DNA from 4 places in the Shewanella sp. 10N.286.52.B9 genome. Region 1 is predicted to be linked to each of the others. Evidence: predicted binding sites of a transcription regulator. Region 1 holds the regulator's gene; each other region holds the start of a gene.
What was found. The regulator sigma-54, encoded in region 1, starts transcription at its own class of promoters, with help from an activator protein. The targets are predictions, from matches to a motif close to GTTGGCACGNNNNTNGNNT.

Region 1 (3,425 bases):
CCTCAAGAAGCCAGTATTTTTCGTAAGCTCACAGTACACGATAATATAATGGCAGTGCTTCAAACTCGCAAAAGCTTATCAAATGAGCAGCGCATTGAAGAACTGGAACATTTATTAGAAGAATTTAACATAACTCATATCCGTGATAGCCAAGGTATGGCGTTATCGGGAGGCGAGCGTCGCCGAGTTGAAATTGCACGCGCATTAGCGGCAAATCCTAAGTTTATTTTATTAGATGAACCTTTTGCAGGGGTAGATCCTATCTCAGTAATCGACATCAAGAAAATTATTCAACAACTTAAAAGCCGTGGTTTAGGGGTGCTAATTACCGACCATAATGTCCGTGAAACACTTGATGTGTGTGAGCGAGCATATATTGTGAGTCACGGAAACTTGATTGCTGAAGGAACACCTGCTGAGATCTTAGTCAATCAGCAAGTTAGGTCGGTATACTTAGGTGAACAATTCAAGCTATAGTTAGCACTATTCAGTTTTTAGTATGGCATTCGCGGCCAACAACAAACCTTAATCTAGTCTATTTTTCTAGGATCATAAACTAGCGCCCACACTGTTCGTCGCGATGATGTAATTCAATTAGGGACAAGCGGTACATGAAAGCCTCACTCCAACTCAAAATGGGTCAACACTTAACCATGACCCCACAGTTGCAACAAGCGATTCGCTTATTGCAACTTTCCTCATTGGAGCTACAGCAAGAAATTCAACAAGCACTTGATTCAAACCCGCTATTAGAGCTTGAAGACGAATTCACTAAAGCCAAAGAGCCCGTAAAAGAAAACGCCCTGCAAACTGACACCGATTTTAGTGATAATAGCCAAGTCACCATAGAAAAAGACACCTCAACGGTTGATACCACTGAATCGCTCACTAAAGATTCTATGCCTGAAGAACTCCCTATGGATACCACATGGGATGAGGTGTATACCGCCTCGCCTACTTCTGGCTCTGGCGCAGTATCGAGCGGTAATGATATGCCGTTTCAAGGCGAAACCAGTGAAGGCTTGTATGAGCATCTTGAATGGCAAAAAAACCTCACTCCCTTTTCTGAAAATGACTTAGTGATTGCAACCGCCATTATTGATGCCATTGATGAGCGCGGTTACCTCACCCAGAGCGTTGAAGACATTTTGCAATCCTTAGGCACTGACGATATCGAACTCGATGAAGTTGAAGCTGTACTTAAACGGGTACAACACTTCGATCCCGTCGGCATTGCAGCGCGAGATTTAAGTGAGTGTCTATTAATTCAATTAGGCCAATACCCTAATGAAATTCCTTGCATAGATAATGTTAAGTTACTGATTAAAGATCATCTTGATTTAATCGCCGGTCGTGACTTTAGGTTACTGATGCGTAAAACCAAGCTTAAAGAAGATGATTTACGTGAAGCCATTGAATTTATTCAAACGCTCAATCCACGTCCAGGCTTGCAAATTACCCCCATTAAAGATGAGTACGTCATTCCTGATGTTACTGTACTTAAAAAGAATGGTCGCTGGGTGGTCGAGCTAAATCCCGATAACATGCCTAAAATTGGCGTTAATCAGCAATATGCAGCTATGGCCAAAGGCGGTTCAAGCCAAGCTGACAGCCAATTTATTCGTGGTCATTTACAAGAAGCTAAATGGTTTATCAAAAGCATCGATAGCCGTAATGAAACCTTACTAAAAGTGGCTAACTGTATCGTACAATTTCAGCAAGGTTTCTTTGAGTTCGGTGAAGAAGCCATGAAGCCGATGGTGCTCAATGATATTGCTGAAGCGGTTGAAATGCACGAGTCGACCATTTCACGGGTCACGACCCAAAAATACATGCATACCCCCCGTGGACTTTTTGAACTAAAATATTTTTTCTCAAGCCATGTAAGTACCGATGATGGTGGAGAATGCTCTTCTACAGCAATTCGCGCATTTATTAAAAAGCTCGTAGCTGCAGAAAACCCGAAAAAGCCTCTTAGTGATAGTAAAATGGCGACACTATTGGCTGAACAAGGGATTAACGTTGCTCGACGTACGATAGCCAAATATCGAGAGGCAATGCTCATCCCTCCCTCAAACCAACGCAAAAGCTTATAACTTTTGTTATTGGAGGATGACCTATGCAAATTAACCTGACTGGAAACCATATTGAAATAACTCAATCTTTACGGGAATACGTGCAAACAAAATTTTCAAAGCTTGAACGACACTTCGAACAGATCAATAATGTTCACGTTGTGCTCGATGTTCAAAAGCTACAACAGATTGCCGAAGCCAAACTGCACCTAAAAGGCGGTGAAGTGTTTGCTGTATCGCGTAACGCTGATATGTATGTGGCAATAGACGCCCTGATAGATAAGCTAGACCGTCAGGTAATTAAACATAAAGAGAAACTCACTAAGCATTAACGATGGAACTTCGTACCATCCTGCAGCCGGCGTGCACTACCTGTGCCACTCCGGGCAGTAAGAAAAAGGTACTGGAATTAATCAGCAATTTAATGGCTGCCCAGTACCCAACCCTTTCTTCACAGGCTATTTTTGAAAGTCTAATAGCGCGTGAAAAAATGGGCAGTACAGGTATAGGAAATGGCATAGCAATTCCACATGGGCGCTTAGATAATATCGAAGAACCCATTGCTATTTTAATCAAATGCGAAGAGCCAATCGCCTTTGATGCCATAGACAAGCAACCTGTAGATATTTTATTTGCGCTTCTTGTACCTGCAGATCAGTGCCAGCAACACCTAAGCACATTATCTAGCATGGCAGAGAAACTCAGTGATAAATTGATACTTAAACGACTTCGAAAGAGTCATGACGCTACAGAACTTTATCAGGTTATTACTGCATGAAACTTGTCATCGTATCGGGACGTTCAGGTTCAGGAAAATCAGTCGCACTGAGAGTGCTTGAAGATTTAGGTTATTACTGTGTTGATAACCTGCCACTGCCACTGATTGGCAGCCTGCTTGAACAGCTTAAAGATAGTAACGAGCTTGTCGCCATTAGCGTCGATGTGCGTAATATCGAAGAGCAAGGCAAAGTACTCAAAGAGCAAATTGCTTTACTGTCTGACGATACCAGCATTACCAGTTTCTTTTTAAACGCCAACGATAAAGTGTTACTGAAGCGTTTTAGTGAGACCCGCCGATTACACCCACTGTCTAAGAATCAAATTTCGTTACAAGAAGCCATTAAGCTTGAGGGGCGGTTACTCGAACCCATAGCCAAAATGGTTGATCACTATATCGACACCTCGCAAACTAATATCTACGAATTGAGCGATCATGTTCGGCAAATCTTGCTAGGCAGTGTTGATAAAGAATTAGTGGTACATTTTGAGTCATTTGGCTTTAAGCATGGCATGCCGGCTGAAGCAGACTTTATGTTTGATGTGCGCTTTTTACCGAATCCGCACTGGGAG
Region 2 (3,425 bases), on a different contig from region 1:
TGTAGTTGAAGGTGATGTATCTAGCCATAAAATGGAAATTTATGATGGTGGTCAATTTTTAGGTGCCAGAACCAAGGGCCCTGAAGAAGGCGTATTGCCCCAAGCAACTGTTGAAGATAAGCCAGAAGCACAAGTCACAGAAGCCTATGCTTTCCCAAAGACTGAAGCGCCTGTTGCAGAGGCGCCGATAGCTCAAGCTGCAAATAAGGGACATTTTAACAATCTTAAGCCAGAGCCTGTAGTAAAAACTACCGTAGCGGTTCAGGTGAAAACAGATGTTAATAAAGCCGAACCTAAGAAAGTCGATGTTAAGGCTGAACCTGCACCTGCCACAACTCAGATTAAACCACAGACTCTTGCAGAAATTAATTCACAGACCAGTGGTAGTAGCGCTGCAACTGCAAATTCTCGAGTAGAGCCTCAAGTAAATACAGATGCTCATAATAACCCGAAGCCAGTTGCAGAACCTAAGCCTAAGTCAAAACTTGAGATTAAGCCGCAACCGAATCCTCAAGCTCAACTTGCTGCAGCAGAAGCGGCGAGAAAGGCTCAAGAGAAATCATCAGGTTCAGGTGCTAAGCTATTTGTCGCGGCTATCGCTGTTGCTGCAATTGCTGGCGCGGTTTATAAAAAAGATGAATTGACTCAATTGATTGAATCAAAGCCTGTTACAGCTTCAGTGGTGAAACCGGCAACGACGGTTATTGATATTGAACCACAGCAAATACAGCCAGCAGAAAACCAAATTGAACTTGCTAAGGCAGATGAAGTACTTGAGCCTTCAGTTAGTGTTGCGCTTACCACTGATATTGACGAGTCTGAAATTGTGACTACTGCAAATGATGCGCCTGACTCGGCAATTGAAATGCAAGCAACTGCATCAGCTGAAACAGAAGCAGAACTTGAAGTGACAGAAACTGCTTTAGCTGATGAAACTGAAGACTTGCTTGTCAGTGTGAATGAGGCTGTTGTAGCAGTTGAAGATGAAGTGGTCAGTCAGCCTCAAGTTGATAGCTTAATGGCAGATCTACTCGCTGAAGAGACGACTGATGAGGTTGCAAGTTCAGCAGAAGCAACTGACACGGTTGGCAGCTTATAAATTTTTAAAAGCTAATCTGCAAATAAAAAGGCCTTCATTAGAAGGTCTTTTTATTTATGCTTTCTTTAATGTGTTTATTTTTATATCAGTAACATCCCCCCCCTTCCGCACAGCTTTTCTTTGTTCATTTTGACACTTTTTTAACTGCGTAATTCTTATTATCAAGTATTCAAATAGTTATAAACGCTTCGCTCTAATGTTGTGCGCGCCAAATTAAAGTTGCACCTTATTAGTGCATTAAAAGACTTTTTTATTTAACTTATATTTTAAAATGCTATACGAATCATGGCTTTACATGGTTGGCCTGATGATTGAATTGTATTTGTAAACAAATTTATAACAATCACACTTTTGGAGGTCGAGATGAAACTCGTCAGCGCTATCATCAAGCCATTTAAATTGGATGATGTCCGTGAAGCTATTGCAAGCATGGGCATTGAAGGAATGACTGTTACCGAAGTAAAAGGTTTCGGTCGTCAAAAAGGTCACACTGAGCTATATCGTGGCGCAGAATACCAAGTCGACTTTCTTCCTAAAGTGAAGTTGGAAATTGCTACTAAAGCAGAAAACTTAGATATGTTAATTGAAGCCATTACGACAGCGGCTCATACCGGCAAGATTGGCGATGGCAAAATTTTTGTTACTGATCTTGAGCAAGCTATCCGTATCCGTACGGGTGAGCTAGATAACGAAGCACTATAAGGGGAATGTAATGGAAGAGTTAGCAACGTTAGGCACAACCGTCACCGAATTACGTTTCGCATTAGATACGTTTTATTTTCTAATATCAGGTGCGTTTGTCATGTGGATGGCAGCAGGTTTTGCAATGCTTGAGGCGGGCTTAGTTCGTTCAAAAAATACCACAGAAATTTTAACTAAAAATGTATGTTTATATTCAATCGCCTGTGTGATGTTCCTGTTAGTGGGTTACAACATCATGTATGTCGATAACACTGAAGGTGGCTGGTTACCATCATTTGGTTCATTAATTGGCTCACAAGCCGCTGATGCAGATCATGCGCTGGAGTCTGACTTCTTCTTCCAAGTTGTATTTGTTGCAACGGCAATGTCAATTGTGTCTGGTGCAGTTGCAGAGCGAATGAAGCTTTGGTCTTTCTTAATCTTTGCAGTGGTATTAACCGCGGTTATCTACCCAATTGAAGGTTACTGGACTTGGGGCGGTGGCTTCCTTTCTGCTGCTGGTTTCGTTGACTTCGCTGGTAGTGGTATTGTACATATGGCCGGTGCAGCAGCAGCTATCTCAGGAGTACTATTACTGGGTGCTCGTAAAGGTAAGTATGGCCCAAATGGTGAAGTTCATCCTATCCCAGGTTCAAACTTACCAATGGCGACATTAGGTATGTTTATCTTATGGATGGGTTGGTTTGGCTTTAACGGTGGTTCACAATTATTAGTCTCAGACGCAGAAAATGCTTCAGCAGTGGCTAAGATTTTTGTAAACACTAACTCAGCAGCCGCTTTCGGTGCAGTTTCAGCATTATTAGTTTGTAAAGTTGTCTGGGGTAAGGCTGACCTAACCATGATTTTAAATGGTGCATTAGCGGGCTTAGTGGCTATTACAGCAGACCCATTATCACCTTCACTATTAATGTCAGGTGTCATTGGTATCGTCGCTGGTGGTGTGGTTATCTTCTCAATTGTTGCCTTTGACCGCATTAAAATTGATGACCCAGTAGGTGCAATCTCTGTACATGGTGTTGCCGGTTTCCTAGGTCTAATGCTAGTACCATTATCAAATGCTGATGCAAACTTTGGTGCTCAGTTATATGGCGCAGCAGTTATCTTTGCTTGGGTATTCTCAGCTTCATTCGTAGTATGGTTTATCCTTAAAGCGACAGTGGGTATCCGTGTTACTGAAGAAGAAGAGTACAACGGTATGGATGCATCTGACTGTGGTGTTGATGCTTACCCAGAGTTTGTTTCAATCAAATCAGCTGGATAATAGATTGCTTTAAACACTGAGCATGTTAAAACTAAAAGCAGAACCTTAGGGTTCTGCTTTTTTGTGACTCTTAAAAAGTGAACAAGTGTGACGAGTGAATAAGTGCAATGAGGTTTAACATGGTTAATTACTTTCAAGTATTGATGATTGCTTTACTTATCAGTATCAGCTTTTTCGCCACTGCGGGAAAAGTGGTTGTGAGAAAGACATCTGAACCATTTGACGCTTTTGCAATACGAAATCAAGTTCAGCAGGACTATCAATGGCAGCAAATGCTCAAAATGCAGCAGCAAATTAATATTTTACAAGCTCTGCCGAATGGCTGTTTGGTATTCGCTGCGCCATACCGTTATTTTAATTGCG
Region 3 (3,425 bases), on a different contig from region 1:
CGCGACGCAGGAGCAACAACGCAAACAGCTGACTCAGCGGCTAAGACCACGGCTGCCCCAGTAAAAACGGATTCGGTCAGTATTACTGCACAAGCGCAGCAGCTGCAGGGAGTGCAGAGTAATATGGCATCTTTACCAGAAGTTGACCAAAGCAAAGTTGATGCAATTAAATTAGCAATTTCAGAAGGTCGCTACAAAGTCGATCCTGAAAAGTTAGCTGCTAACATTGCTAGCTTTGAAGCTGATCTTGACGGATTAAATTTCGACCAAGAGTAACCTCATCGTTACTCTTGATATTATCGGCCACACATTACTTAACGGGTAATGTGGGTTTTAATAAAGAGTAACTTATGACTGAATTACTACAGCTGTTATCTTTTCAGCACGACACCTTGTCGTCGCTGAAATTACTTGTATCTGAAGAAAAATTAGCCCTTACTGAACGTGACGCAGATAAACTACTGTCACTGGCAAAATACAAGGTTGACTGCCTAAACAACCTCAAACTTAATGATGAAAAGTTAGCCTCTCACCCAGAAAAAGCATTATTAAACGCTGAGCCAGAACTCATTGTTAAAGTCGAAGAAGCCAAAGCGATTCTAGACGAGTGCAAGGCCATCAATAGTCAAAATGCCAGCTTAATTGAGCTTAATATAGCCAGCCTTAATCGCTTCTCTCAAGCGCTGCAAATGAGCCGTAATGCATCAAGCCTGACCTATAATGACAAAGGCCGAACTTCAACGATTTCCTCTTTAGGGCAAAACCTTAAAGCATAATCGAGGCGGTAATTAACTGCCCTGCGAGTTGCTAGATTGTGTTTTAAAAACCAAAAAACCGCTCAAAGAGCGGTTTTTTTGTACTTCAGTTAAGTTAATTTAAATGACTGGATTTAAATAATTAAATTTAACTAAAAGTAAGTCACATGCTTAATCGTTCTAGGCCTATTTTGCTGCTGATATAGGCTCCATACCTGTGAAAAATCCAGTTCTAACTCAGTCACATACATATCACCAGCCGGATAGCTTTTGACCACTTTCGCGCCTTTAATCATGCCCGAGACACTGGCGGTAACGGTTTGCTTATTCAGCAACCAATCATCGACCTGGCTACTGGCATCAATCTGCTGGCCATACACTTGCTCAGCCAGTTCCCGATAAGCGGCAATTTTAGACGCTTGCATCGCCATTAACACCTTGTGAGATTGCTCTGTTGCCGGTTGCGTTGCTAACGGCGCATAACCAATAGCGGTTAGTTTAGGAAATTGTTTAGGCGCCTCGGTTTCCCATTGCACATACTTGTCGTTTACCGCACACCCGGACAAGGTGAGGGCTGCTGTCAGGGCTGCAAACAGTATTGCCTTCATTGGTTATCTCCTAAAATAGTCACGCTTGCCATACCTGCATGCTCGTTTCGATACAAGATGCCGTCTTTTGAAATCACCTTATTGGCAGGTGTTAAATAGCCTGGCAGGCTGTGGGTTTTAACAAAGGTTTGTACCGCTGACACTACTCGATTATTGCTAGTATTGACAATTCTGGCATTGACCACCACGCCCTCTGAGGTAGTGCCCATGGTGGCTACGACCACATGGGATACCGCTAAATCTGTGGCAAGCTGCTTCCAGTCGCGGCTTAAAATAAACTCACCCTCCGCAGTGGCGCGAAGTGAACTAGCCACATTCATATCAACAAGATTAAATTCATTGGCATGAAATGCAGTCAACATGCCTTGCTGCAATTGCTGCCCCAGCAAATTAGTTTGTCCGTAATCATCAAGCATGACAGGTGTGGTGATCAGCAGTGGTTGATCAGCTCGTAAGCTGTCGTTTTGTAGCACTAATTCATTGACAATTTTTTCCGCCAAGCGGTTAACCCCAGCTTTGGGCGCTATGCCTGACTGCTGAATATCGTAGTGAATAACATGATCCGTTTTGGGCTCAGACTCATACCAAAAATTCATCTCATAGCCTTCATTGACATAAGATAAATCATCATACTCTGTCGGTTGTGAGCCAGCACAAGCTGTCATCAACATCATGATTGGAAGTAAACCAATTCGGCGCATATTGCATTCCTGTATTTAACTCAAGCATTGCTATGGGCTAAGGCGTTTGAGGCCTAAAGGTTAAAAATGAATTCTAAAAACACTATCGGCAATCAGGATAAAAACTTTAGATAATTAATCCCTTTCAGCATTGGCTTAACGACTTATATATTGAAAACCAATAACAGGCACATTCTTTGCATTTATTCTCAAACAATCGCTCCTAGTACTTTAACGCCATAAACTTGGCACTGTATTAGTCGTTCATCGTTATCTTTAAGCAAGTGATTAATATGAAAATATGCAGTAAAACAACCCAGCGACTCTACTCCGCAGCCATATTGCTGTTTGTCAGTATCTTGAGTCTGCCGTTAAAAGCTGAAATTATTGAAGTAACAGGCCATGCGAATATCATTAATGGCAATGTAGATAAGGCGCGTGAAGTGGCGATCAGCCAAGCGCTAAGCTATGCCAGCATGCAAGCTGGGGTTGGTGTTAACGTTAATAGTCAATACATCTCGGGTCAGGGGCAGTTAAGCCAAGATGCATTTCAGTTTAGTCATATAGGACAAGACAATAATATTGAACTGGTATCTGAAATGCTCACCAGCACTGACATTACTGTATTACTAAGATTAGATCTTCAAGACGACTCAGCTCAGCAATGCCGAGGTCAGCAATTAAGAGCGGCAATAATGGTGCCTCAGGCCAGTATTCAAGATCGCGCTCAATTACGTTATGGTCAGTTATTAAACTTTACTCAAGCACTATCACAACAGTATGGCGTGCTACTAAATAGTCACTCCCATAATAGCTTTGCCCGCATTCACGCCGATGAAGCACTAGATCACAGCAATGAGTTAATCAATTTTAAAGGTAATCGCATCCCAAGTTGGTTAGGCGAAATCACCGATAGCCAATATATCTTACAACCAGAAATCCTCGATATGTCAACCGAGCCCACCTCAGGATTAATGTTTGGCTTATTTCACGGCTATCCACAAAGACAAATCAGCTTTAAGTTAACTTTGTATCACGCTATTAGCGGTGAAAAAGTCTGGAGTAAAGATTACTCAGCACAGGCGCAGTGGGAGTTTGAACGTGACGAAACCGTATCACCCACCACTAAACGTTTTTGGCGCTCAAGCTATGGCCAAACGGTTAACCAGCTTATGCAGCAAAGCACTGCTGACATTGATAATTTGCTAAATTGTCGCCCACTGCTGGGACAAATTGTGGCTAAACAAGGCAATAGAATAATTATTAACTTAGGCCGTAAGCACCATGTGAGAGCCGGTGATAGCTTTCAAATTGTATTGCAACAAAATATCCCAGACAGAGTGAATTTAATGCGCGCCGTTGCCACACCAAACCGCGCAACA
Region 4 (3,425 bases), on a different contig from region 1:
CGGTATACGTTCTGGTTTTCGCTTGATAACTGGGATCGGCAGCCAGCCTTGCATTATTGCGAACTTGTTGGCGCTCATAAAAAGCCACCGCCTTTTCTCGCTCGGCATTATGCTCTTGGTAAAGCCCATCGAACTGACCTATAACAGCCACAGGACCAGGAAACTTACCTAGGGATGTATTAATATTATTGGCTGTAATTGACCAAATAACCAAAAACACGGTAATACCGATGAGCGGTAATAATAATGCTTTGCTCATTGCCGCTGATTTGGCTAACAACGAAGTTACAGCCGACTTATCCATAGGGAGTCTCTGCGCTAATCTTGCAATGGTTGTCATAGGTCTATCCTCACTTCGATAGCTCTTACTTGCATAAAATCTGAATCAAACTCGACATAAAACTCGAGATAAAGTACTTAAGCTCAGGCTTACAGTTTGTCGCCTTGTTTTAATCCGATACTGAACTTGTTGATATAGGCATTCGGTGCACTACCGTCATACACAATGTCATCAATAAAATGTTGCTGCGGCTTTTTAAAGCCCGTTTCAGTAGCAAAGTCAGGGAAGTGTTTGGCATCAATACTTTTATCATCAATTAACGATTGCGCCGCTTTGGCATAGATATCTGGACGGTAAACCTTGGCAGCTATCTCTTTGTACCAAGTATCAGGCTTATCATCTGAAATCTGTCCCCAACGACGCATTTGGGTTAAGTACCAAATCGCATCTGAGTAATATGGGTAGGTTGCGTTATAACGAAAGAACACGTTGAAATCAGGCACCGCGCGCTTATCACCTTTCTCATATTCAAAGGTGCCCGTCATGCTATTGGCAATCACATCGTAATCAGCGCCAACATAGTTAGATTGAGATAAGATTTTCACAGCTGCTGGGCGGTTAGCATTGTTGTTTTCGTCTAACCATTTAGCCGCTTTAATTAATGCTCTAGTTAAGCGAATAGTGGTGTTTGGATACTTTTCAGCAAATTCTGCAGTAATACCAAATACTTTTTCAGGGTTATCTTTCCAAATTTCATAATCGGTAACCACTGGCACCCCGATGCCTTTAAATACCGCTTGTTGGTTCCAAGGCTCACCAACGCAGTAGCCATAGATAGTGCCAGCTTCAAGGGTTGATGGCATTTGTGGTGGCGGCGTAACAGATAAGTAAGCTTCAGCGTCAAGTTGCCCTGAAGTATCACCTTTGTGAGGCGCATAAAAACCGGGGTGAATACCACCAGCGGCTAACCAATAACGTAGTTCATAGTTGTGGGTAGAGACTGGAAATACCATGCCCATTTTAAAGGGCTTACCTTGCTCGTTATATTTATCTACCACAGGTTTGAGCGAGTCTGCTTTAATGGGATGAACCGGTTTACCATCAGCATTTTTAGCGATGTTAGGCTTCATTTGCGCCCAAATATCATTGGATACAGTAATAGCATTACCATTTAAATCCATTGAAAAAGGCGTAATGATATGGGCTTTGGTACCATAACCAATCGTGGCTGCAATAGGCTGACCTGCTAGCATATGCGCCCCATCTAAGCGGCCATCAATCACGCCGTCCAGTAACACTTTCCAGTTAGCTTGAGCTTCGATGGTGACGTATAAGCCTTCTTCTTCGAAATAACCATTTTCATAAGCGATAGCGATAGGCGCCATATCGGTCAGTTTAATAAAACCAAATGTCAGCTCTTCTTTTTCAGGAAAGCCTACTTCTGCAGTGGCAACATTAACTTGCATCGCTGCACCAATACTTAGCGCGACCGCAAGCTGTTTAAAAGACGTTTTCCAGTTCATCGTTTATCCCTTTTAAGTTTAAAATGACTTAAAACAAAAAAGGCGCTTTAATTATCCCTAAGGAATAATTAAAGCGCCTTTGCTTTATCGTTAATGTGTTCCATCTTGTCGCTCTGCATAAATATTCAACAAACTGCAGATTAAACCAATAAATAGTCTCAATGACGAGTATTGTTGTCATAGTCCATTCAGTAACCATGCCATAAATGTAAACCTCTGTTATAAATGATTAAATGTGTTTGCAACTGAAAAACCTATTGCCCCTAAGCGTCCATAACGGTGCAAGATAAAATACTGTTGCACTTTTTTGGGCAGCATTTAACTTTAGACTAGCACCGGAACTTGGGGTTTAGTTGCTGACTGTGTAGGTGATTGCGTATGTGATTGTGATTGTGATTGTGATTGTGATTGTGTTAGTCGCAGAGTAAATGATTAAGTCATGGCTGTGTCGATAACTAAACCGATAGATAAGCAAATGAAATTGAGCTACCGATATAAAAAAGCCACTTAATCTGGTGATTAAGTGGCTTTTATTTAGCAACTAATGCGAGTAACTAATCTGAATCACTAACTTAAGCTAATTGAGACGCATTAGCTGATGGTTACTCTTGTTGAAACAACTCTGGTTAGCCTAATACCGCAAGTAGTACACCTGCAGCAACAGCACTACCTAATACACCAGCCACGTTTGGCCCCATAGCATGCATCAGCAAGAAGTTTTGGTTATTAGCTTCAAGACCTACCTTGTTAACAACGCGCGCCGCCATCGGCACTGCAGAAACTCCTGCTGCGCCAATCAATGGGTTAACTTTGCCACCAGATAGCTTAGACATGAACTTCGCCATTAATACCCCTGAAGCAGTACCAATACTAAATGCCACGGCACCTAAAATAAGAATACCCAAGGTTTCAATGCGTAAGAACTGTTCTGCCTGTAATTTAGAGCCTACAGCTAAACCTAAAAAGATAGTCACAATATTGATAAGCTCGTTTTGCGCGGTAGAAGATAGTCTATCAACCACGCCAGACTCACGCATTAAGTTACCTAAACAGAACATGCCCACTAAAGGCGACGCCGCTGGTAGGAACAAAATCGTTAGACCGACAACCATCAAGGGAAAGATAATTTTCTCTTTCTTACTGACTTCACGTAGCTGCTCCATTTTGATGCTACGCTCTGACTCATTGGTTAATAGACGCATAATTGGCGGCTGAATTAACGGCACTAATGCCATGTATGAATAAGCTGCAACAGCAATCGCACCTAATAAATCAGGGGCTAGTTTTGAGGCTAAGAAAATCGCAGTTGGACCATCTGCACCACCAATAATCGCAATGGCTGCGGCGTCAGTCATGCTGAACTCAAAACCCGGCACCACATTAAGAGCAATTGCACCTAATAAAGTCGCAAATATCCCGAATTGGGCTGCAGCGCCCAACAATAAGGTTTTTGGGTTAGCGATTAATGCACCAAAATCGGTTAATGCCCCCACGCCCATGAAAATCAGTAATGGAAATATGCCGGTCTCAATGCCCACATGGTAGGCGTACCAAAGTAAGCCGCCTTCTTCAGTGAAACCCGCATTTGGAATATTCGCCAGTATGGCACCAAACCCAATAGG

Region 2: a site for sigma-54 is predicted at 1,398-1,416, ahead of BCU91_RS05385 (P-II family nitrogen regulator). Genes of this name have one in related genera too.
Region 3: a site for sigma-54 is predicted at 2,228-2,246, ahead of BCU91_RS02060 (flagellar assembly protein T N-terminal domain-containing protein). Genes of this name have one in related genera too.
Region 4: a site for sigma-54 is predicted at 1,990-2,008, ahead of BCU91_RS08065 (CmpA/NrtA family ABC transporter substrate-binding protein). Genes of this name have one in related genera too.

The regions. Positions count from the first base shown of each region.
Region 1 is NZ_MCTY01000190.1:54,475-57,899, forward strand. Features, by position in the region: gene lptB (LPS export ABC transporter ATP-binding protein) at 1-477, shown strand, start outside; gene BCU91_RS14340 (RNA polymerase factor sigma-54) at 612-2,096, shown strand; gene hpf (ribosome hibernation promoting factor) at 2,120-2,407, shown strand; gene ptsN (PTS IIA-like nitrogen regulatory protein PtsN) at 2,410-2,853, shown strand; gene rapZ (RNase adapter RapZ) at 2,850-3,425, shown strand, end outside.
Region 2 is NZ_MCTY01000071.1:1,594-5,018, reverse strand. Features, by position in the region: gene BCU91_RS05390 (polymer-forming cytoskeletal protein) at 1-1,099, shown strand, start outside; gene BCU91_RS05385 (P-II family nitrogen regulator) at 1,463-1,801, shown strand; gene BCU91_RS05380 (ammonium transporter) at 1,812-3,062, shown strand; gene BCU91_RS05375 (hypothetical protein) at 3,182-3,425, shown strand, end outside.
Region 3 is NZ_MCTY01000022.1:8,122-11,546, reverse strand. Features, by position in the region: gene flgM (flagellar biosynthesis anti-sigma factor FlgM) at 1-276, shown strand, start outside; gene BCU91_RS02075 (flagellar protein FlgN) at 351-776, shown strand; gene BCU91_RS02070 (LPP20 family lipoprotein) at 908-1,363, opposite strand; gene BCU91_RS02065 (FlgO family outer membrane protein) at 1,360-2,064, opposite strand; gene BCU91_RS02060 (flagellar assembly protein T N-terminal domain-containing protein) at 2,337-3,425, shown strand, end outside.
Region 4 is NZ_MCTY01000136.1:32,263-35,687, forward strand. Features, by position in the region: gene BCU91_RS08060 (ABC transporter permease) at 1-259, opposite strand, end outside; gene BCU91_RS08065 (CmpA/NrtA family ABC transporter substrate-binding protein) at 430-1,746, opposite strand; gene BCU91_RS08070 (sodium ion-translocating decarboxylase subunit beta) at 2,430-3,425, opposite strand, start outside.